3 regions of the Arthrobacter sp. Hb9-2 genome follow, and region 1 is predicted to be linked to each of the others. Evidence: riboswitches for the same ligand, from Rfam matches in the RefSeq annotation. Region 1 holds a riboswitch; each other region holds the start of a gene.

The links. Region 1 has a riboswitch for S-adenosylmethionine ahead of AC5RV1_RS08190 (cobalamin-independent methionine synthase II family protein). Riboswitches for the same ligand answer to the same signal wherever they lie in the genome.
Region 2: another riboswitch for S-adenosylmethionine. It lies ahead of metX (homoserine O-acetyltransferase MetX); the one in region 1 lies ahead of AC5RV1_RS08190 (cobalamin-independent methionine synthase II family protein).
Region 3: another riboswitch for S-adenosylmethionine. It lies ahead of AC5RV1_RS14285 (aminotransferase class V-fold PLP-dependent enzyme); the one in region 1 lies ahead of AC5RV1_RS08190 (cobalamin-independent methionine synthase II family protein).

The regions. Positions count from the first base shown of each region.
Region 1 covers NZ_JBNHGJ010000010.1:79,547-86,407, forward strand. The annotation lists gene AC5RV1_RS08165 (HAD-IIA family hydrolase) at 1-599, opposite strand, end outside; gene AC5RV1_RS08170 (TrmH family RNA methyltransferase) at 670-1,338, shown strand; gene fbaA (class II fructose-bisphosphate aldolase) at 1,466-2,485, shown strand; gene AC5RV1_RS08180 (DUF3151 domain-containing protein) at 2,486-2,908, shown strand; gene AC5RV1_RS08185 (uracil-DNA glycosylase family protein) at 3,061-3,693, opposite strand; gene AC5RV1_RS08190 (cobalamin-independent methionine synthase II family protein) at 3,904-5,109, opposite strand; SAM riboswitch class I at 5,121-5,227, opposite strand; gene AC5RV1_RS08195 (M14 family zinc carboxypeptidase) at 5,447-6,508, shown strand; gene AC5RV1_RS08200 (adenylosuccinate synthase) at 6,770-6,861, shown strand, end outside.
Region 2 covers NZ_JBNHGJ010000009.1:44,658-51,518, forward strand. The annotation lists gene AC5RV1_RS07370 (VOC family protein) at 1-358, opposite strand, end outside; gene AC5RV1_RS07375 (S8 family serine peptidase) at 463-2,289, opposite strand; SAM riboswitch class IV at 2,540-2,655, shown strand; gene AC5RV1_RS07380 (bifunctional o-acetylhomoserine/o-acetylserine sulfhydrylase) at 2,699-4,024, shown strand; SAM riboswitch class IV at 4,120-4,235, shown strand; gene metX (homoserine O-acetyltransferase MetX) at 4,248-5,363, shown strand; gene AC5RV1_RS07390 (MFS transporter) at 5,544-6,861, shown strand, end outside.
Region 3 covers NZ_JBNHGJ010000025.1:3,818-10,678, reverse strand. The annotation lists gene aroA (3-phosphoshikimate 1-carboxyvinyltransferase) at 1-1,270, shown strand, start outside; gene rsgA (ribosome small subunit-dependent GTPase A) at 1,254-2,369, shown strand; gene hisN (histidinol-phosphatase) at 2,418-3,230, shown strand; SAM riboswitch class IV at 3,387-3,500, shown strand; gene AC5RV1_RS14285 (aminotransferase class V-fold PLP-dependent enzyme) at 3,537-4,970, shown strand; gene AC5RV1_RS14280 (class I SAM-dependent methyltransferase) at 5,081-5,839, shown strand; gene AC5RV1_RS14275 (metal-dependent transcriptional regulator) at 5,871-6,584, shown strand; gene AC5RV1_RS14270 (fluoride efflux transporter FluC) at 6,585-6,861, shown strand, end outside.

The DNA of each region.
Region 1 (6,861 bases):
CCCACGATGTACGGCTCGCGGCCGGTGGCCTTGCTGATCAATGCCGCGATGGCGCCGGTAGCAGGCATGGGCCCGTCCTTGGACGGGCCCGTGGCGTCAGGGTTCGTTGCGATGAACCGTGCCCCGGCCAGGATCAGGCGGATGGCCATGGTGATGGCCTCAAAGGAATACGTGCGGGTCTCGCCCAGCACCACAAAGTCCGGGTCCTGGTCGGTGAGGATAAAGCCGGCCTCGTGCAGCGCCGTCGTCAATCCTGCCTCGCCGATGGTGTAGGCGCGGTTCCCGGACCCAGAACCCTCCACCTGGTTCTTGAGGAACTGCGCGGTGGCAAGGGCTGAGGTCCAGATGTTCTCCTCGGGAACCTCCAGCCCGGAGGCGCGCAGCCGCGCGGCGAGGTCGCGTGGCGTGAAGATGGAGTTGTTGGTGAGCACCAGGAAGCGCTTGGATGTGTCCACCCAGCGCTGGATAAGCTCGGCGGCGCCGGGCACCGCCTGGTTTTCGTGGACCAGGACGCCGTCCATGTCCGTCAGCCAGCACTCGATGTCCTGCCCGCTGCGGTATACCGATGGTGACCCTTTAACCTTGTCCGCTTCTGCCATGCCTACCTCCGCCGGTGATGAAAGCCCGAAAGGTCCAGTCTAGTGTTGAGGGGTGAAGCAAACGCCCGGTATGACGTCCGAACCGCCTGCAGCACCTGGACCGGAACACCCGGAGGCGCCGGGCGAAAAGCCGGAAGTCGGCGTCGGACCTTGGGAAGGCGAGCTGCCGGAAGGCGACCATTGGGACCCTGACCTCCTGGCGGACGGCGACCGCCGCAATGTGCTGGACAAGTACCGCTACTGGAAGCATGACGCGATCGTGGCGGAGCTGGACTCACGGCGGCACAACTTCCACGTCGCCATCGAAAACTGGCAGCACGACCTCAACATCGGCACGGTGGTGCGCACCGCGAATGCCTTCCTCGCCAAGGAGGTGCACATCATCGGACGACGGCGGTGGAACCGCCGGGGCGCCATGGTCACCGACCGTTACCAGCACGTCCGCCACCATCCCACCGTGGAGGATTTCGTGGCCTGGGCGCAGGGGGAGGGGCTGGCGATCATCGGGATCGACATCTTCCCGGACTCCGTTCCTTTGGAGACCTATGAACTGCCCAAGGACTGCGTGCTGGTGTTTGGCCAGGAAGGGCCCGGGCTGACCCCTGAGGTCCACGAGGCCGCCCTCGCCACCTTGTCCATCGAGCAGTTCGGTTCCACCAGGTCCATCAACGCGGCCTCGGCGGCCGCAATTGCCATGCACGCCTGGGTACGCCGGCACGTGTTCAACCAGCACGTGTAGCGGGGCAGGGCCAGGGTCCGGGCGTAACCCACAGCACTCCCAGCGCGGTAATGACTAGGATGGTGCTAGCCGTAAGCGGTACTCCAGGGTTACCAGCCCACAGACGAACCTCAGCATAGGAGTCAGCATGCCCATTGCAACCCCAGAGATCTACTCCGAGATGATCGACCGCGCAAAGGCGGGCGGCTTCGCATTCCCGGCCGTGAACGTCACGTCCTCGCAGACGCTGAACGCAGCCCTCCGCGGCTTCGCCGAAGCTGAGTCCGACGGCATCGTCCAGGTCTCCACCGGCGGTGCGGCCTACTGGTCCGGCGCCTCCACCAAGGACATGGTTGCCGGTTCCCTGGGCTTCGCCGCTTTCGCCCGCGAAGTTGCCAAGAACTACAACGTCAACATCGCGCTGCACACTGACCACTGCCCCAAGGACAAGCTGGACGGTTTTGTGCTGCCCCTGCTCGCAGCTTCCGAGGCCGAGGTCAAGGCCGGCCGCAACCCGCTGTTCAACTCCCACATGTGGGACGGCTCCGCCGAGACCCTGCAGGAAAACCTGCGCATCGCCCGCGAGCTGCTCGAGCGCACCGCTGCCGCGAAGATGATCCTTGAGGTCGAGATCGGCACCGTGGGCGGCGAAGAAGACGGCGTCGAGAACGAGATCAATGAAAAGCTCTACACCACGGTCGAGGATGCCCTGGCCACCATTGAGGCATTGGGCGCCGGCGAGAACGGCCGCTACATCACGGCACTGACCTTCGGCAACGTCCACGGCGTCTACAAGCCCGGCGGCGTTAAGCTCCGCCCGGAGATCCTCAAGGACATCCAGGCACAGGTGGGCGCCAAGATCGGCAAGGACAGCCCGTTCGACCTCGTGTTCCACGGCGGTTCCGGCTCCTCCGACGAGGAAATCGCCGACGCCGTTTCCTACGGCACCATCAAGATGAACATCGACACCGACACCCAGTACGCCTACACGCGTCCGGTGGCGGACCACATGTTCCGCAACTATGACGGTGTCCTGAAGGTCGACGGCGAAGTGGGCAACAAGAAGACCTACGATCCCCGCGTCTGGGGTGCTTCGGCCGAAGCCGGCCTGGCAGCCCGCGTGGTGGAGGCGACCAAGCAGCTCGGTTCGGCCGGAAAGACCTTCTAGATGTCGGACGAGTTCCGCAAGAACCTGATGGGCCCGGAACCCACGCTCCTGCCTGCCGAGACGGAGGTCTACCAGCAGCTGGAAGCCGGCCAGGAAGCCCTGGACCTGGTGGAGAAGCACCCCACTTCCTCGTTGTTGTGGGCCGTCCTGGCTGAAGAGGCCTGGGCCGAGGGACGCACCATCGATTCCTACGCTTACTCACGCGTGGGCTACCACCGTGGGCTGGACTCGCTGCGGCGCAACGGCTGGCGCGGCGTCGGCCCGATCCCGTGGGAGCATGAGCCCAACCGCGGCTTCCTGCGGGCGCTGTACTCGCTGGGGCGGGCTGCTGCGGCGATTGGCGAGGCGGAGGAGCCGGAACGGATCGAGAAGTTCCTGAACGACTCGGACCCCACGGCGAAAGCAGCCATCGAAGGCGAGTAATACGCATTGCGGTAAAGAACGACGACGGCCGGTCACCTTCTTTGGAAAGGTGACCGGCCGTCGTCGTACGTGCAGGAGTTTTTGTCCAGATACGCAGCTCAAAACGCTGTTTTGGCCTGCATATCTGGACAAAACTCACAGGTTTGAGGGGATTAGCTGGCTTTCTGCAGGCCCGTCCGCGCCATCGCGTCGGCGTAGGCCACGCGCATGTCCTCGAGGTACTCCTCCTGGCGGGCGGGCGAGCCGGCGAACGCGCGGCCGCTGAGGGAGCGCACCTTGTAGGTCTTCAGTCCGCGACGCCAGAGCAGCGGCACCTCCGTCTTCAGCAGCAGGTTCGCCAGGCGGTTGGCCTCCGTGCCGTGGGCCACGATCACCGAGGCACGCGGAACCAATGCCAGGAACTTCAGCAGCGGCTTGAGGCCCGCGGAAATCTGGTCCGGCGTGAACTTCCCGTTGGCCTCCCCGGCGACGTGCCAGGGATGGACGTTCCACGGCATAACGAACTCCGGCCGCAGCCCCAGCTTCCACTGGATCCCCAGCATCCGGGTGGCGGCGTCGTGGTCGCCGGCGGTGATGAATCCGGACGGGTCGGCCTCGCCGATGTTCGAGTACAGGCTGATGATGCGGCACTCGTCGACGTCGTGCATGGGGTCCACGTAGGGCACGATGGTGCCCGGCTTGGTCCCCTGCAGGGAATCGCACAGTTCGTTGACGGCTGCAACATTCGGTTCGTAGCGGCGGTTCAGAAGCTGATCATGGAAAGATTCGGGTGCCAGGGCTGTCATGTAGTGCTGGGTCTCCTGCGGGGATTGGTGTTGCTGCCACCGCGAAAATGGGCGCACAATGGCGCAGCAGATCCGAAGTGGTTGAAATGGGGCGGACCGATTCCTGGTCGGCCTTTACCAGTTTAGCAAGCCCTGCGAAACGAAACGCCGGTCCCGCGCACCCAATCCAAGCGGGGCACGGAACCGGCGGTTTGCGTTTTCTGTTCCGGGCTACCAGAGCCGCTTGGTGGCCCGGCTCGCACCCTCGCCCAAGGCTTCCAGCTTCGTGAAGGCGATCTGCGGGTGGACCCTGCCGCCCAGGCCGCAGTCGGTGGAGGCGATGACGTTCTCCCGGCCCACAACGTCTGCGAACCGTACGATCCTGTCTGCCACCAGGTCCGGGTGCTCCACCACATTGGTGGCGTGCGAGACGATACCCGGGATGATGACCTTGCCCTCGGGGAGCTTGGTCTCCTCCCAAACCCGCCACTCGTGCTCGTGGCGGACGTTGGCAGCCTCGAAGGAGTAGCCCCCGGCGTTGATCTGCAGCATCGTGTCCACCAGGTCCGCAAGGGGAAGGTCGGTGGTGTGCGGGCCGTGCCAGGAGCCCCAGCAGAGGTGGAACCGGACCTGCTCCTCGGGAAGGCCGCGGAGGGCGTAGTTCAGGGCTTCCACGCGGATTTGGGTGAACTTCAGGTAGTCGGCCACACTCGGCTCGGGGCTGATCTGGTCCCAGTTCTCGGCGATGGAGGGATCGTCGATCTGGAGGATCAGGCCGGCGTCGATGATGGCCTTGTACTCTTCACGGAGCGCGTCGGCGCAGGCGTAGATGTATTCCTCCTCCGTGGCGTAGTACTCGTTGGTGATGCGTGAGGCGCTCCCGGGGGAGAGTGCGGCAACAAACCCTTCCTTCAGACCGGCGGCGGCCAGGCCTGCTTTCAGGTTTGCAATGTCGGAGGCGACGGCGTCCTGGCCCGTGTAGACGAGCGGTCCAGTGACCTTGGGGAAGGGCTTGGGGCCACCGGTGAAGATGCCGCTGGTGGGATCGTTGTAGGCCTCTGCAAAGTGGGTGCGGTCGCGGCGATGGATGAAGCCGGTGAGCTGTACGTTGCCCGGGGTGGATTCCTTCGGTTCAACCGCCCACTTGGCGTCGTTGTCCAGTTCCAGCCCGCCCATGCGTGCGAAGGAATAGGACCACCATGCGCCATAGTCCACAGCGGCGGACATCGCGTGCCCGTATTCGCCGTCGTTGGGGATGTCGATGCCGAGGCCCTGCTGGCGCTGGACCAGGTCCACCACGGAAGCGGTAAGGAGTTCGTTGAAGCCCCCGACATCGGAAGGGTTCTCTTCGCGGGCGGCGTTGGCGGCGATCAGCTCAGGGGTACGCGGCAACGATCCGGCGTGGGTGACGCGGATGTGGTCTGTGTTCAGGGACATGCTGGATTTCCTTTCCATCGGTCCTGGCAGTAGCACCTTCGCAGGCAGGACGTACCTGCACTCTGTGGGGTTGCTGCGGCGTCATCGATCCAGGTCTCTCGGCCGCTCCGGATGGGCACTCTCACTTAAATGCACCGGTACGCCCGGGAGCAAATCCGCTTTCGGATTGTGTCGGCGGGGACACGAGAGCCGGAGCTTTCAGAACGTAATAACTGGCTGCAGATTGGTGTCACCTCATTGACAGCCTTTGTCGAGGTTGGTTGTCTTTTGTCACAGCTCGCGATGGGGGACATGGCGGGCTGGACGCACCTAATGCACTCGAAAGAGGTACCGCACCGTGAGAAAAACCCTGGCAACCTTCAGGACCCTGGCAGTTTCCGGAGCCCTGGCACTGGCAGCAGTAGCCGCGCCGGCACCGGCGATGGCCGTGGGCGAAGGCCCCAACTATGACGGCAACGGCCAAATCACCACATCGAAGCTTGCCACCTACGAGCAGATGGTCTCCTTCCTCAAGGACCAGGACGCCCGCCAGGGCGCCATGGAGCTGGAGGTCATCGGCCAGACCGTGAAGGGCCGGGACATACACCTGGTCAAGTACATGTCGGACCCGGCCAAGCCCACCATCCTTTACCTGACGCAGCAGCACGGCAACGAGCAGCTCACCACCGAGGGCGCGCTGGAATTCGTCAAGCACCTGGGCACCGGCAAGTCCGCAGACATTCTCGGCGGCGCGAACATCCTGATCGTTCCCATGCTTAATGCGGACGGCGCCATGGGGGACGTGAACTTCCCGCTGGACGACTACCTGGCCAAGGGTGACCGCAACATGACGCGGTACAACGCCGAAGAAGTGGACCTCAACCGCGACCACGTAGCCAAGGTCCAGCCGGAAACGCAGGCGCTGCACAATAACGTGATGCGCAAGTACCGGATCGATTACATGATCGATCTGCACCACCAAGGCACCCGCAGCGAACGCGACGGCAAGCTGGTTTCCGGGTCCATCCTGTACCCCACCACGCCGAACGCCGATCCCGCAGTTGTTGAAAAGTCCAAGCAGTTGGGCGCCGTCGTCTTCGATAACGTCGACTCCACCGGTTGGGGCCACCTCGGCAAGTACGTCGGCGGCAGCGCCGAAACGATCAGCCGCAACGGCATTGCCGTGGAATACGGGATCGCTACGCTGCTGTTTGAGATGCGTGGCATGTCCGACCACTATCTGGACGGCTACGCCCTGGGGCTCCGAAGCAACGGATACCTGATCAAGCAAACGGTCACCACCCTCACCGCAACCGCCGCAGCAATCGCTGATGGATCAATTGCCGACGCCGACACCTCCTTCTGGGACAGCCTCGCCACCCAGACCTCCCGCCCCGGCGAGGAAGCTGACGACGAGTAGCGTCACCGCTGACAGCCCGCCGCGGTCCTTTGCCGCGCAGGAGTCCTTTACCCTGCAAGAAGGACCGCGGCGGCCCAACGAGTGGACAAAGTCCCTCATCGGCTAAACTTGGGTGGTAAGAGCCCCGGAACTCTTGCGTCGCTGTGCCGCCCGCGGACCAGCGAAGGCCGGTTTATTCGGGGCATTCTCATGAACGGCGCTGCACCAGGCCGCCACGTTGTGGCATGGCACGGGCAGCCCGAACGAATGGGGGAGGATCCCATGCCAGCAATTGTGATCGTAGGAGCCCAGTGGGGCGACGAAGGAAAAGGCAAGGCGACCGACCTGCTGGGCGGCCGCGTTGACTACGTCGT
Region 2 (6,861 bases), on a different contig from region 1:
AGACCAGTTCGCGGCCGTCAGGAAACTTGCGGTTTCCGTTGACCGCGGAGCGACCGAGCCGTTCTTCAAAGGGGACGAGGTCGTCAACCTCCACGCACCAGCCCATCCAACCGCCCCCGGCCGCAGACCGTGCACGCACTGCCTGCCCGAAAGGAGCCTTGTCGGAAGCGGGGTGGTCCAGGACCTCGACGACTTCGAGGTACTTGTGTCCCGCGAGCGGGATGATCATATTCCGGGTTCCGAACCGCGGGTGTACTCCGCCTTTCACTGCCTCAACGCCGAGGGCAGAGGAAATACGTTCGGTGGTGGCAGCCAGGCCATCGTGTTCACAGGCGTAAGAGACGTGATCCATGCGCATGGCAACATCTTGGCACTTTGTGATCGGGCTCTCAGCTAAGGTAAGCCTTACTGGGCTCTGTGGTGTCAGCCGTGCTCAAATTCGCACCCACAACAAGCCGACACTCAGAACCTTTCGGTCCGTATGCTCCCGTTAGACCAGTAGATGGTGCCGTTTTCGAAGCGCTGGGCGCGAGTGGACGTATTCAAGGAGTACTCGTCGGTGACCGGGCGTCCAATGAAGGAGTAGCCTCCCCTCCGCTCATATTCCCAGCGGATGGCTCCCTGCAACAGCCTGGTTCCATATTGAGGTGTGAAGTAAAAGGTTCCACCCTGGAAAGTCTGGACCGCACCGCCCTCAAGCCAGCGGTTCTCATCGGACACAGGGTAACCGGCGACTCCGGTCTGGCCGCCCTTATTCCACCAGGCCTCCCGGATTCCGGCGCCGATGTAGTGGAGGCCAATTTGCGGTGTGTAGTACATCGTTCCATTCGTGAAGTGCTGGGCTATTGCTCCGCCGCCCAGAGGCTCCTCGTCCCGGATGGGGTAGCCCGCGTCATGGCCGTTGTACCACTTCTGCACAATGGCACCCCATAGCGGGTGTGCCCCACCTGCCGGCGACCAGAAAATAATCCCATGTTGGAACTGTTGCTGCGCCCCGCCTTGGACCGTTTGTTCCTGACTGGTGGCCGCGCCCAGCTGCGACGCCGGTCCACCCATTGAGTTGTATTTGGCCCCGATCGCGCCCCCCACCGAAAAGTTGTTGGCTGAAGCTGATGCGGTGTGCAGCAGACGGTTCGGCGTTCCACTTCCAGTTCCTGCAATGATTCCTCCGATCGCGGACGAGACGAGCCGATCGGTCACTTGCGTGGGTGTTAAAAGAGGATTGCCGGATAAGAGGAGGGCGGCAGCACCAGCCACGTGCGGAGTAGCCATGGACGTTCCACCGAGTGACGCCGTGGCCGTCGTGGAAGTGTGCCAGGCGGAGCGGATGCCTACACCCGGCGCGTAGAGGTCCACGCATTTGCCGAAATTTGAGAAGGAGGCCTGCCTGTCGAAGGAATCACTTGCCGCTACTGTGACGGCGGAGGGCGTACGGGCTGGAGAAGCCGTGCAAGCGTCAACGGCGTTGTTCCCGGCTGAAACAATGGCCGGAAGGCCGTTGGTGATGATGGCCTGGACTGCTGCATCGAGCACGCTGCTGGTGGGTCCGCCGATACTCAGGTTGACTACGGCCGGGGTGCCAGGTCGGTGCTGACCGGCAACCCAGTCGAGCCCTGCGATGATGTCCGAGTAGACGCCGGAGCCATCACATTCGAGTGCCCGCACCGGAATAAGGGTGGCGGATTTGGCCACGCCATGGACGGCGCCGCCGATGATTCCTGCCACGTGCGTGCCGTGGCCGTTGCAGTCGCTTGATCCCAGGCCGTCAGCCTTTGCTGTCCATCCAGCGCTGACCCGGCCGCCGAAATCGGTATGAGAAGCGAGGATCCCGGTGTCCACAACGTATACGTTGACACCCTGGCCGGAGGCGGCAGGTGTGTACGAGCCGGAGAGCGGCAGTGCCTGTTGATCGATCCGGTCGAGGCCCCACGGCGCGTTGCGCTGCACCTCGGATACTGTGACAGCGTGGTCCGGCTCCACCGTTGCGGCCCGGCCCGAGCGGAGCAGGGCGGCAGCCTGCCCCGGGCTGGCTTCGATAGCAGCGCCCTTCACTGCCTTGGTAAAAGTTCTGTTGACGCCAATTCCCTGGGCGCGGAGGGCCGTCACCTCCGCCGCGACGTCCTTGCCCGGAGCGAATTGGACAAGGTAGCGGCCACTTTCACCCGCAGCAGCGGAAGGAGCGGCGTGCGCTGCGGACGCCAGCCAGGGACCGGCTGCCACCGCGCCTGAGCAGAGGGCGACGGCGGAGAGCAGGACGGTGCGACGTGCCAGGCGAGAGAATTGGGGCAACTGAATGTGGTCCTTTGGTGTGGAAGAAGAAAGGCGAGGTGACGTGTTCCCGGCTCAAATCTAACGGGGGATTGGCGGCAAACGGTCAACCTTCGCTCAATCCTGCGCATCTTCTGCGGAACCTTGGGAAATCAACATGTGGCGCCTCCTGGCTCCACCCCGTCAGGAAGTGTCGTCCAGCAACAGGGCGGGAAGTCACACCCGGTCACACTCGTGGCGGCGGGCACGTGGAGTTCCTAGACTGGGCCCAGGTTATGAGCGCCAGCGCCAAGCCCCGGCTCGCTGGCCGGCAACCCTCCATCCGCGGTGGGGTGCCCCGGGTGAGGACCTGGCTGTCCGGCAATGGCCGGATGGCAAGCGCGGCCCGCGGTGCTTCGAGCATGCCGGGCCCATGTCAAAGGAGCCTTAAATGTCCAACGGATGGTCTTTCGAAACCCGCCAGATCCACGCAGGACAAGAGCCGGACGCTGCCACGGGTGCCCGTGCCCTCCCCATTTACCAAACCACGTCCTTTGTTTTCCCCAGCGCTGAAAGCGCCGCGAACCGTTTCGCGCTTGCCGAGCTGGCGCCCATCTATACCAGGATCGGCAATCCCACGCAGGAAGCCGTGGAACAGCGGATCGCCAGCCTTGAAGGCGGCCTGGGAGCCCTGCTGCTCAGTTCCGGCCAGGCCGCTGAAACTTTTGCGGTGCTGAATATTGCCGAGTCGGGGGACCACATCGTGGCCAGTCCGAGCCTTTACGGCGGCACCTACAACCTCTTCGCCCACACCCTTAAGAAGTTTGGCATCTCCGTCACGTTTGTGGCGGACCCGGACAACCTGGACCAGTGGCGCGCTGCAGTGCAGCCCAACACCAAGCTGTTCTTCGGCGAGGTTGTCTCCAATCCGCGGCAGGACGTCCTGGACATCGAGGGGGTGTCCCAGGTTGCGCACGAGGCCGGAGTGCCCCTGATTGTGGACAACACCCTGTCCACCCCATACCTGATCCGCCCGCTGGAATGGGGTGCGGACGTTGTGGTGCACTCAGCCACCAAATACCTGGGTGGCCATGGTTCCGCCATCGCCGGCGTCATCGTGGACTCCGGAAAATTCGACTTCGGCAAGGACCCTGCGAAATTCCCCGGCTTCAACACCCCGGACCCCACCTACAACGGGTTGGTGTATGCCCGCGACCTCGGCGCCGACGGTGCCCTGGGTGCCAACCTGTCCTACATTTTGAAAGCCCGGGTGCAGCTGCTGCGCGACCTTGGCTCGGCAGTGTCGCCCTTCAACGCCTTCCTGATCGCCCAGGGACTGGAGACGCTGAGCCTGAGGGTGGAACGTCACGTCGCCAATGCCTTGGACGTTGCCCAATGGCTGGAATCGCGTGACGACGTCGAATCCGTCGCCTACGCCGGGCTGCCGTCCAGCCCCTGGTACGAGCGCGGACGCAAGTACGGACCCAAGGGTACCGGCGCGATCGTGTCGTTCAACCTCGCTGGCGGCGCGGAGGCGGGCAAGCGCTTTGTGGACGCCTTGGAGCTGCACTCCCATGTGGCAAACATCGGTGACGTCCGTTCCCTGGTGATCCATCCGGCGTCGACCACCCACAGCCAGCTCTCGCCGGAGCAGCAGGTGGTTGCCGGCGTGAATCCCGGCCTGGTGCGGCTGTCAGTGGGGATCGAGCACATCGATGACATCCTGGCGGACCTCCAGGCTGGCTTCCGGGCGGCCAAGGAGGCCACTGGCGCCTAGCCGTACCCAGGGCACCAGCGCGGCGGCGGGCCGGGGAAGTCACAACCAGTCACACTCTTGGCGGCAGGCAGGGCCTGTTTCGTACACTCGAACCAGGTCATGAGTGCCAGTGACAGCCCCGGCTTGCTGGCCGGCAACCCTCCTTCCGCGGTGGGGTGCCCCGGGTGAAGACCTGGCCTGCCGGTCATTCGACGGCGGGCAAGCGCGTAGAAGAGGTCTTGCCATGACGGTTACCGTCACCCGTACCACCGTCCCCGAACACGGGATTGTCCGCTATGCCTCCATCGGGGGACTGAAGCTGGAAGCCGGCGGATACCTGCCGGACGTCACCCTGGCCTACGAAACCTGGGGCACACTCAATGAGGACGGCAGCAACGCCGTCCTCATTGAACACGCTCTGACCGGCAGCACCCACGTAACCCGCGGCGACACAGAAGAACCCGGCTGGTGGGAACAACTCGCCGGGCCGGGCGCGCCGGTGGACACCAACCGTTTTTTCGTGGTGTCCATCAACATAGTGGGCGGCTGCTATGGGTCCACGGGGCCGTCGTCGCTTGCTCCGGACGGAACGCCCTGGGGCTCGCGTTTTCCGCTGGTGACCCTGCGGGACAGCACTGTGGCGGAGGCCCGGCTGGCCGACCAGTTGGGGATCGAGAGCTGGTTTGCCGTGCTGGGCGGCTCAATGGGCGGGGCGCGGGCGCTGGAATGGGCTGTCACGTATCCGGAGCGGGTGCGGCGCTGTGCTGTGATTGCCGTGGGCGCCGCGAGTACCGCCGAGCAGATCGCCTTTGCCCAGGCGCAGACCCTCGCCATCCGGCAGGACGCCAACTTCAACGGCGGTGACTACTACAACGGACCCGCTCCCGAGGAAGGCCTGGCCCTGGCCCGGCGCATCGCCCACATCACCTACCGCTCCCCGGTGGAGCTGGACGGACGGTTCGGACGCGCGCCGCAGGCGCCCGAATCGCCGCTTCAGGGCGAGCAGCTGGCAGCCCGCGGGCGCTACCAGGTGGAGAGCTACCTGGATCATCAGGGCACCAAACTGGTCCAGCGCTTCGACGCCAACAGCTACATCGCGATCACAGAGGCGCTGATGAGCCACGACATCTGCCGGGGACGGGGGTCGCTCGCCCAGACCCTGTCCAGTGTCAGTGCGCGCTTTTTTGTCGCCGCCGTGGACTCGGACCGGCTCTACTTTCCGTCCCAGTCACGGGAGCTGGCGCGGGCGCTTCCCGGAAAGGTGGACGTCCACCTCATCGAGGCGCCTATCGGGCACGACGGGTTCCTCACCGAGATCGGCCAGCTGGGATCGCAGCTCCGGCAACACCTTTCGGCATAACGCCACAACCAAAAGCCAGAATATGTGCATAAATGCAGATGGGCTCTGCATGATTCGCCGTTGAGCTGGGCGTGGAGGCAGACCATACTCAATGGGACCCGGCGGTTCGTGGCCAAAATCACGTGTATCCGCCACAGCCTGTCCCAGTGGTGTCGAAGACGACGCCGAAGGAGTTCATAAATGAGTACGGAAAGCTCCGCCGCACGGCGGCCAGAGGAAACCGACGTTAAGGCCTCAGGCCTGAAGAAAGTCGTTACGGCCTCCATGGCCGGCACCGTTGTTGAGTGGTACGAGTTTTTCCTCTATGCCTCCGCCGCCACCCTGGTGTTCGGCAAAATGTTCTTCCCCAATTCAGGGACCGAACTGGACGGCATCATCGCCGCCTTCGTCACCTACGCCGTAGGCTTCGTGGCCCGCCCCATCGGCGGCATCGTCTTTGGCCACTTCGGCGACAAGTTCGGCCGCAAGCAGTTGCTGCAGCTGAGCATCATCCTGGTGGGCGTAGCCACCTTCCTGATGGGCTGCCTGCCTACCTTCGCCCAGATCGGCTACTGGGCTCCGGCCCTCCTGGTGTTCCTGCGCTTCGTGCAGGGCTTCGCCGTCGGCGGTGAATGGGGCGGCGCCGTGCTGCTGGTTGCCGAGCACAGCCCCAACAAGTCCCGCGGGTTCTGGTCCAGCTGGCCACAGTCGGCGGTACCGATGGGCAACCTCCTGGCCACCGGCGTGTTGTTCACCCTTTCGGCCACGCTCTCCCAGGAAGCATTCCTCGGCTGGGGCTGGCGAGTCGCCTTCTGGCTCTCCGCCGTCATCGTGATCGTTGGCTACTACATCCGCACCAAAGTCCAGGATGCACCGATCTTCATTGAAGCCCGCAAGGAAGTCACGGTGGAGAAGAAGGGCTACGGTGTTGCCGAAGTCTTCCGCCGCTACCCGCGCGGTGTCTTTACCGCCATGGGCCTGCGTTTTGCCGAGAACATCCTGTACTACCTGGTGGTGACGTTCTCCATCACCTACCTGAAGATCGTCGTCCAGACCGACACCTCCCGCATCCTCCTGCTCCTGCTCGTGGCGCACTTCATCCACTTCTGCGCCGTCCCGCTCGTCGGCAAGATGTCGGACGCATTCGGCCGGCGGCCGGTCTACATGGCAGGCGCCATCCTCGGTGGCACCTGGGGCTTCTTCGCCTTTCCCATGATGGACACCGGCAACGACATCGTCATCCTGGCCGCCATCACCATCGGCCTGCTGTTCCACGCGCTGATGTACGCGGGCCAGCCGTCCATCATGGCCGAGATGTTCCCCACCCGGATGCGGTACTCCGGCGTTTCCCTGGGCTATCAGGTGACCTCCATCGTCGCCGGTTCACTGGCACCGATCATCGCCACGTCGCTGCTCAATAGCTTCAAGTCCTCCACTCCGGTGGCGCTGTACCTGCTGGGAGCCTGCATCGTGACCGCCATCGCCGTGTTCTTCCTCAAGGAGACCCGCGGCATCTCGC
Region 3 (6,861 bases), on a different contig from region 1:
CAACCGGTACCTCGTCCTTGCCGCCCTGGCCAACGGCCCGTCGCGCCTGCGCGCACCGCTGCACTCCAGGGATTCCGCACTGATGGTTGACGCGCTCCGGCAGTTGGGCGCCACCATCACCGAGGTGCCGGGGGACGGGGCGTTCGGGCCGGATCTGGAGGTGGTGCCGCTGCCGGCCGATGCCGCATCGGCCTCCACGAGGATCGACTGCGGCCTTGCCGGGACGGTGATGCGGTTCGTTCCGCCGCTGGCGGCGCTGCGCAACGGTGCCAGCTTGTTCGACGGCGACCCGCATGCCCGGAAGCGGCCCATGGGAACCATCATCGAAGCGCTCAAGGCCCTGGGAGTGGCCGTTTCCGCGGAAGGCGGCGGCACACCGTCGTCGCTGCCGTTTGCAGTGGAGGGCACCGGAGAAGTTCGCGGCGGACACCTGGTCATCGATGCCAGCGCCTCCTCACAGTTCGTTTCTGCCCTTCTCCTCGTGGGGGCACGGTTCACCGAGGGCCTGCACCTTGAGCATGTAGGTAAACCTGTACCAAGCCTGGACCACATCAATATGACCGTCGCTGTCCTGCGGGGGGCCGGGGTTGTTGTTGACGATTCGGTTCCCAACCACTGGCTTGTTGCCCCTGGGCCCATCCAAGCCTTCGACCAGCGGATTGAGCAGGACCTGTCCAACGCCGGCCCGTTCCTTGCCGCGGCCCTGGCTTCCGGCGGTACGGTGCGGATTCCCGGCTGGCCCGAACAGACACAGCAGGTGGGAGATCTCTGGCGGAGCATTCTTGCCGAGATGGGCGCAGAGGTTACCCTGCGCGACGGCGTCCTGACCGTAACCGGCGGAGCGGAGATCAAGGGCGGGGATTTCGCGGACACAAGTGAGTTGGCGCCGACGGTCGCCGCGTTATGTGCCCTGGCCAGCGGCCCCTCCCGGCTCAGCGGTATTGCCCACCTGCGCGGGCACGAAACCGACAGGCTGGCTGCACTGGTCACCGAGATCAACCGCCTTGGCGGAGATGCCGAGGAAACCAGCGACGGCCTGGTGATCCGGCCCGCCAAGCTGCACGCCGGCGTCGTCCACAGTTACGCCGACCACCGCATGGCCACTGCCGGAGCCATCCTGGGCCTGGCGGTGGAGGGCGTGCAGGTGGAGGACATCGCCACGACTGCCAAAACTATGCCGGACTTTCCCCGGTTGTGGGCAAGCATGCTTGCCCAGGCAGGCTCGTCCAACACCGGCACGGAAGGTTCAACCGGTGGCGCGGAGCACTGATTCCTGGGATGAATCGGATGTCCGAATCCGCCCCAGCAAGAAGGGCTCGCGCCCTCGCACCAAAGACCGGCCCAGCCATGACGACGCCGTCACGGGACGCATTATCACCGTTGACCGCGGCAGGTATACGGCTGTGGTGGGTGAGGACTCCGGCAACGAACGCGTAGTCATTGCAGCGAGGGCGCGGGAGCTGCGCCGCAACCCGGTGGTGGCGGGTGATTTCGTATCCCTCGTAGGCGATGTCTCCGGCGAACCGGACACCCTGGCCCGGTTGGTCAAGATCCAGGACCGCAAGACCCTCCTGCGCCGCAGCGCGGACGACACCGATCCCGTGGAACGCGCCGTCGTGGCCAACGCGGACCAGCTCGTAGTTGTGGTGGCGGCTGCCAACCCCGAGCCCCGCACGGGCTTCATCGACCGCGCCCTGGTGGCGGCGTACGACGCCGGGATTGAGCCGATCCTGTTGGTCACCAAGGCGGATGTCAAGGATCCAGCGGAGCTGTTGTCCAATTACACCCACCTCGACTTCCCCGTGATCATCAGCCGGACGGCCGATTCCACCGCATCTGGGATCGATGCCCGCTCGGACGACGGACTGTCCGCACGCCTAGACAGCGGGGCTGTCGCGGAACTCCGCGGCTATCTGGATGGAAAAGTGACAGTCATGCTGGGGCATTCAGGCGTTGGCAAGTCGACCATGGTGAACGCGCTGACCGGTGCGGAGCGTGCCACCGGCGGGGTTAATGCGGTGACGGGTCGGGGCCGCCACACGTCGTCGTCGGCGCTGGCCCTGAGGCTGGCGGACGCACCCGCCGGCAGCTGGATCATCGACACCCCGGGCATCCGTTCCTTCGGCCTGGCGCACGTGGACCCGGACCGGATCCTGCGCTCCTTCCCGGACCTCTCCCCCGGCATCGAGGACTGCGAACGCGGCTGCAAACACACCGCCACGGCAGTGAACTGCGGGCTGGACGCCTGGGTGGGCGGCGGGCATGCCGGCGCCACCGGAGAAGCCCGGCTGGCATCCCTGCGGCGCCTCCTGGGCACCGACCCGCGGCTGGAGGCGCAGGAGGCGAAGGAACTGGGCAGCGTCAACTGACGGTGCCGATCTCCCAGCAGAACCGCGCGCAGACGGTAGTTTGGAACCATGATCCAACCCGCTTCAAGCTATAACGATGACCTGCGCCTGGCGCACGTCCTGGCAGACTCCGTGGATGACCAGACCATGAGCCGCTTCAAGGCCCAGGACCTCCAGGTGGAGACCAAGCCTGACCTGACGCCGGTCACCGACGCGGACAAGGCGGCAGAAGAAGCCATCCGCGGCCAGTTGTCCCGCTCCCGTCCGCGTGATGCAGTGCTCGGTGAAGAGTTCGGCAGCACCGGCCACGGGTCCCGCCGCTGGATCATCGACCCCATTGACGGCACCAAGAACTTCGTCCGCGGCGTCCCCGTCTGGGCCACCCTGATCGCCCTGGTGGATGAAGGCGAGCCCGTTGTTGGAGTGGTGAGTGCTCCCGCCCTGGGCAAGCGCTGGTGGGCGGCCAAGGGCATGGGCGCTTACATGGGACGGTCGCTGGCTGCTGCCACCCGGCTCCGCGTCTCGAATGTCGCCAACCTTTCGGACGCTTCGTTGTCCTACTCCAGCCTGGGCGGGTGGAAGGAGCGTGGCAATCTGGACAACTTCCTGGGCCTCACCGAGGACGTGTGGCGGACCCGGGCCTTCGGCGATTTCTGGTCCTACTGCCTGGTGGCCGAGGGCGCGGTGGACATCGCTTGCGAACCCGAACTCAACCTTTACGACATGGCGGCACTCGTGCCGATTGTGGTCGAAGCGGGTGGCCGGTTTACCTCGCTGGAAGGGGAGGACGGGCCGTTTGGCGGCAACGCGCTGGCCACGAACTCCATCCTGCACTCCGAGGTACTCCGCAGGTTGAACCCTGACCTGGACGATCTCCTCTAGGCACCTTCACCGAACAATCAGCGGCGGGCGGCTCCCAAAGGAGGCGCCCGCCGTCGTTTCTTCGGCCAAAGCAGCACTTTTCGGCAGGCGTAACAAAGCGCTTAACATTTGAGCCGGCTTCAAACCTTCCTGCCCCATGTCCTACGCTCTTAACCAGGTCACGAGTGCCAGCGCGAAACCCCGGTTTGCTGGCCGGCAACCCTCCAACCGCGGTGGGGTGCCCCGGGTGACGACCAGGCCGGTCCGGAACGGATGCGGCAAGCGCGGATTCCCGGAGCAGGGAGTCCTTTTCGAAGTGAGGTCTCTGTGACAACTGCCACCGTCTCCCCCAACGCCGCCGCCCAGCCCATCCAGGCTGAAGCCGCTGCCCTCTTTGATGCCCGCCGCGCTGTCGCCGGCCGTCCCCTTGCTGCCGTCACAGGTGCGGAAATCCAGGCGCCCCTCATCTCCGGCGGGCACGTCCGCTATGCAAACCTCGACTATGGTGCCTCGGCTCCCGCCCTCTCCGTAGTCTCGGCCTACCTCAACGAGATCCTGCCCTTCTACGCGAGCGTCCACCGCGGCGCCGGCTACGCGTCCCAGATCAGCACGTCCGTTTACGAGAACGCACGCAGCATTGTTCGGGACTTCGTGGGCGGCCGCCCTGACGACTCGGTGATTTTCACCCGCAACACCACCGATTCCCTCAACCTGCTTGCCGGTTGCCTGCCCGCGACGGACGGACGTCCGGACGGCGACGTCCTGTACCTGGACATCGAACACCACGCGAACCTGCTGCCGTGGCAGGGTGTCCCCCACCGGAGCATCGTTGCCGCTGACACCATCGCCGGGACCATCGAGTCCGTCCGCGCTGAGCTGGAGCAGGGCGGCGTGAGCCTGCTCGCCGTCACCGGCGCCTCCAACGTCACCGGTGAAATTCTTCCCATTCGGGCCCTCGCCGCGCTCGCCCACGAATACGGCGCACGGATTGTGGTTGACGCGGCCCAGCTTGCGCCGCACCGCCGCGTAAACATCGCCGCGGACGGCGTCGACTACCTCGCCTTCTCCGGCCACAAGCTCTACGCACCGTTCGGTACCGGTGTGCTGGTGGGCCGCGCCGACTGGCTGGACGCCGGAACGCCCCACCTCGCAGGCGGCGGCGCCGTCAAGGAAGCCAGGCTCGACGGCGTCAGCTGGGCCACCGGCCCTGCCCGCCATGAGGGCGGCTCGCCCAACGTCCTTGGCGCAGCAACGCTGGCCCGCGCCACACAGGTGATCGCCGGCCTGGACCAGGAACAGTGGCACGCCCACGAATCGGCCATCCGCTCCTTCCTGGTGGAAGGCCTGCAGAACATTGACGGCGTGACCGTGCACCAGATCTTCAAGGACACCAACCCGGATACGGACACCATCGGCGTGGTCAACTTCTCCGTGGAAGGCTACGACGCCGGTCTCGTGGCCGCCTACCTGTCCGCGGAACATGGCGTAGGCCTGCGGGACGGCCGCTTTTGCGCGCACCCGCTGCTGAAGCGGCTCGGGCTTCCTTCCGGTTCCCTCCGGGCCAGCTTCGGCGTCGGCTCACGCCTAGAGGATGCAGAACGGCTCCTTGCCGGCATCGACTCGCTGCGCCGAAACGGCCTGGGGTGGGACTACGTCGTCGACGCGGGGCGCTGGGTTCCCGCCAACGACGCGCGCACGTATCCGCACTGGGCACCGAACACTCCGGGGACCGCCGGGGCCGCCCCCTGCATCGACGACTGAACACTGTTGCCGTCCGCTGCCGGCACTGACTCTGCTTATTGATCTTGCCTCAACGTCGGGTGCGGTAAATTCGAAGGATACCCAAGGGCATCGGACGAAGGAGGCCACGCGTGGTACGGGGTGGCCCCAGGCTTGATCACGGACGGCGGCGGGAGCTCGGCCAAAGCTTCCAGGACGGCGGCCGGGACTACCAGCAGGTCCGTCCGGGCTACCCGGAAGAATCAGCCCGCTGGCTGGTGCCCCCGGGTGCCCGCGAGGCGCTCGATGCCGGTGCCGGCACCGGCAAGTTCACCGAACTGCTGCTGGACATGGCCCTGGCCGTCACGGCCGTGGACCCCTCTGCCGACATGCTCGAGCAGTTACGGGCGCACTATCCCGCTGCCACGGCAATCCACGCCACCGCGGAGGCAACGGGCCTGCCCGACGCAGCTTTCGACGTCGTAAGCGTTGCCCAGGCATGGCACTGGTGCGACGCCCTGGCCGCAAGTACCGAACTGGCACGCGTCCTCCGCCCGCACGGGACGCTGGGCCTGATCTGGAACCAGTTGGACACCTCTGTCCCCTGGGTCCACCGGCTCTCCCGGATCATGCACGCAGGGGATGTGTACAAGCCGGACTTCCGGCCGCTCGTGGGACCAGAGTTCCGGGGGCTTGAGGGCCACGTCACCCACTGGCAGGACCGCGTCAGCACCACGGACCTGGTGGAGCTCACAAAGTCCAGAAGCTACTATCTGCGCGCCGGCGAAAGCACCCGCGCCAAGGTGTTGGCCAACCTGGACTGGTACCTCCACGACCACCTGGGCCACAGCCTGGAAGAGGAGCTCGAACTGCCGTACCTGACGCTTACCTGGCGGGCCTTCAAGGCATGACGGAGAACAGGCAACGGGTAGGCTTGGAGCTGTGAAGACCAGCGCGCCCTCCTCCTCCATTGAGGATTACGTCAAGGTCATCTACTCCTTCACGGAATGGCAGGACAAGGCCATCACGTCCTCCCAGCTTGCGCAGCGCCTTGGCGTCGCCAACTCCTCGGTCTCGGAAATGGTCCGCAAGCTGAAGGACCAAGGCCTCGTTGACCATAAGCCCTACAGCGCCATCACGCTGACGGACGCCGGCGTCCGGCTGGCCCTTTCCATGGTGCGGCGCCACCGCCTGATCGAGACTTACCTTGTCCAGCAGCTGGGCTACAGCTGGGACGAGGTCCATGACGAAGCCGAGCTGCTGGAGCACGCCGTCTCGGACACCTTCATTGAGCGGGTTGCGGCCAAACTCGGGAACCCGCAGCGGGATCCGCACGGTGACCCCATTCCCACTGCCGACGGGAAAGTGCTGATGCCGCGCGCCCACCTGATGGGTGCGCTGGACCAGGGGCACACCGGCAGGATCACCCGGATCAGCGATGAGAACCCGGATTTGCTCCGTTATCTTTCCGCCGAGGAGATAGACCTCGACGCCGAGGTGGAGGTTGTGGGCCGCAAGCCGTTCGGCGGCGCCCTGGTGGTGCGGATCAGGAACTCGGGCAGGACCAGGGACTACGACCTGGCCGACGAAATCACGTCCGCCCTGTGGGTGCACAGCGACCGTCCCCACCCGGGCTGCCTGCTGGGAGACAGCTGAATGAACCCTGCCGGCATGCCGGCGGGCCGCGCCTGGATCGCTGTCGCCGCCGGAGGCCTCATCGGCACTGAACTGCGGTATGGACTTGGGCTGGCTTTTCCCGATCTTCCCGGTGCGGTCCCTTGGGCCACGCTGGTGATCAACGTTGGCGGCAGCTTCGTCCTGGCAGCGTTGACCACGGTCTGGATAGCCCGTCCGCAGACGGCCTTCTGGTTGCGGGCCGGGCTGGGGCCGGGTTTGCTGGGGTCCTTCACCACCTTCTCCGCCCTGGTGTTTT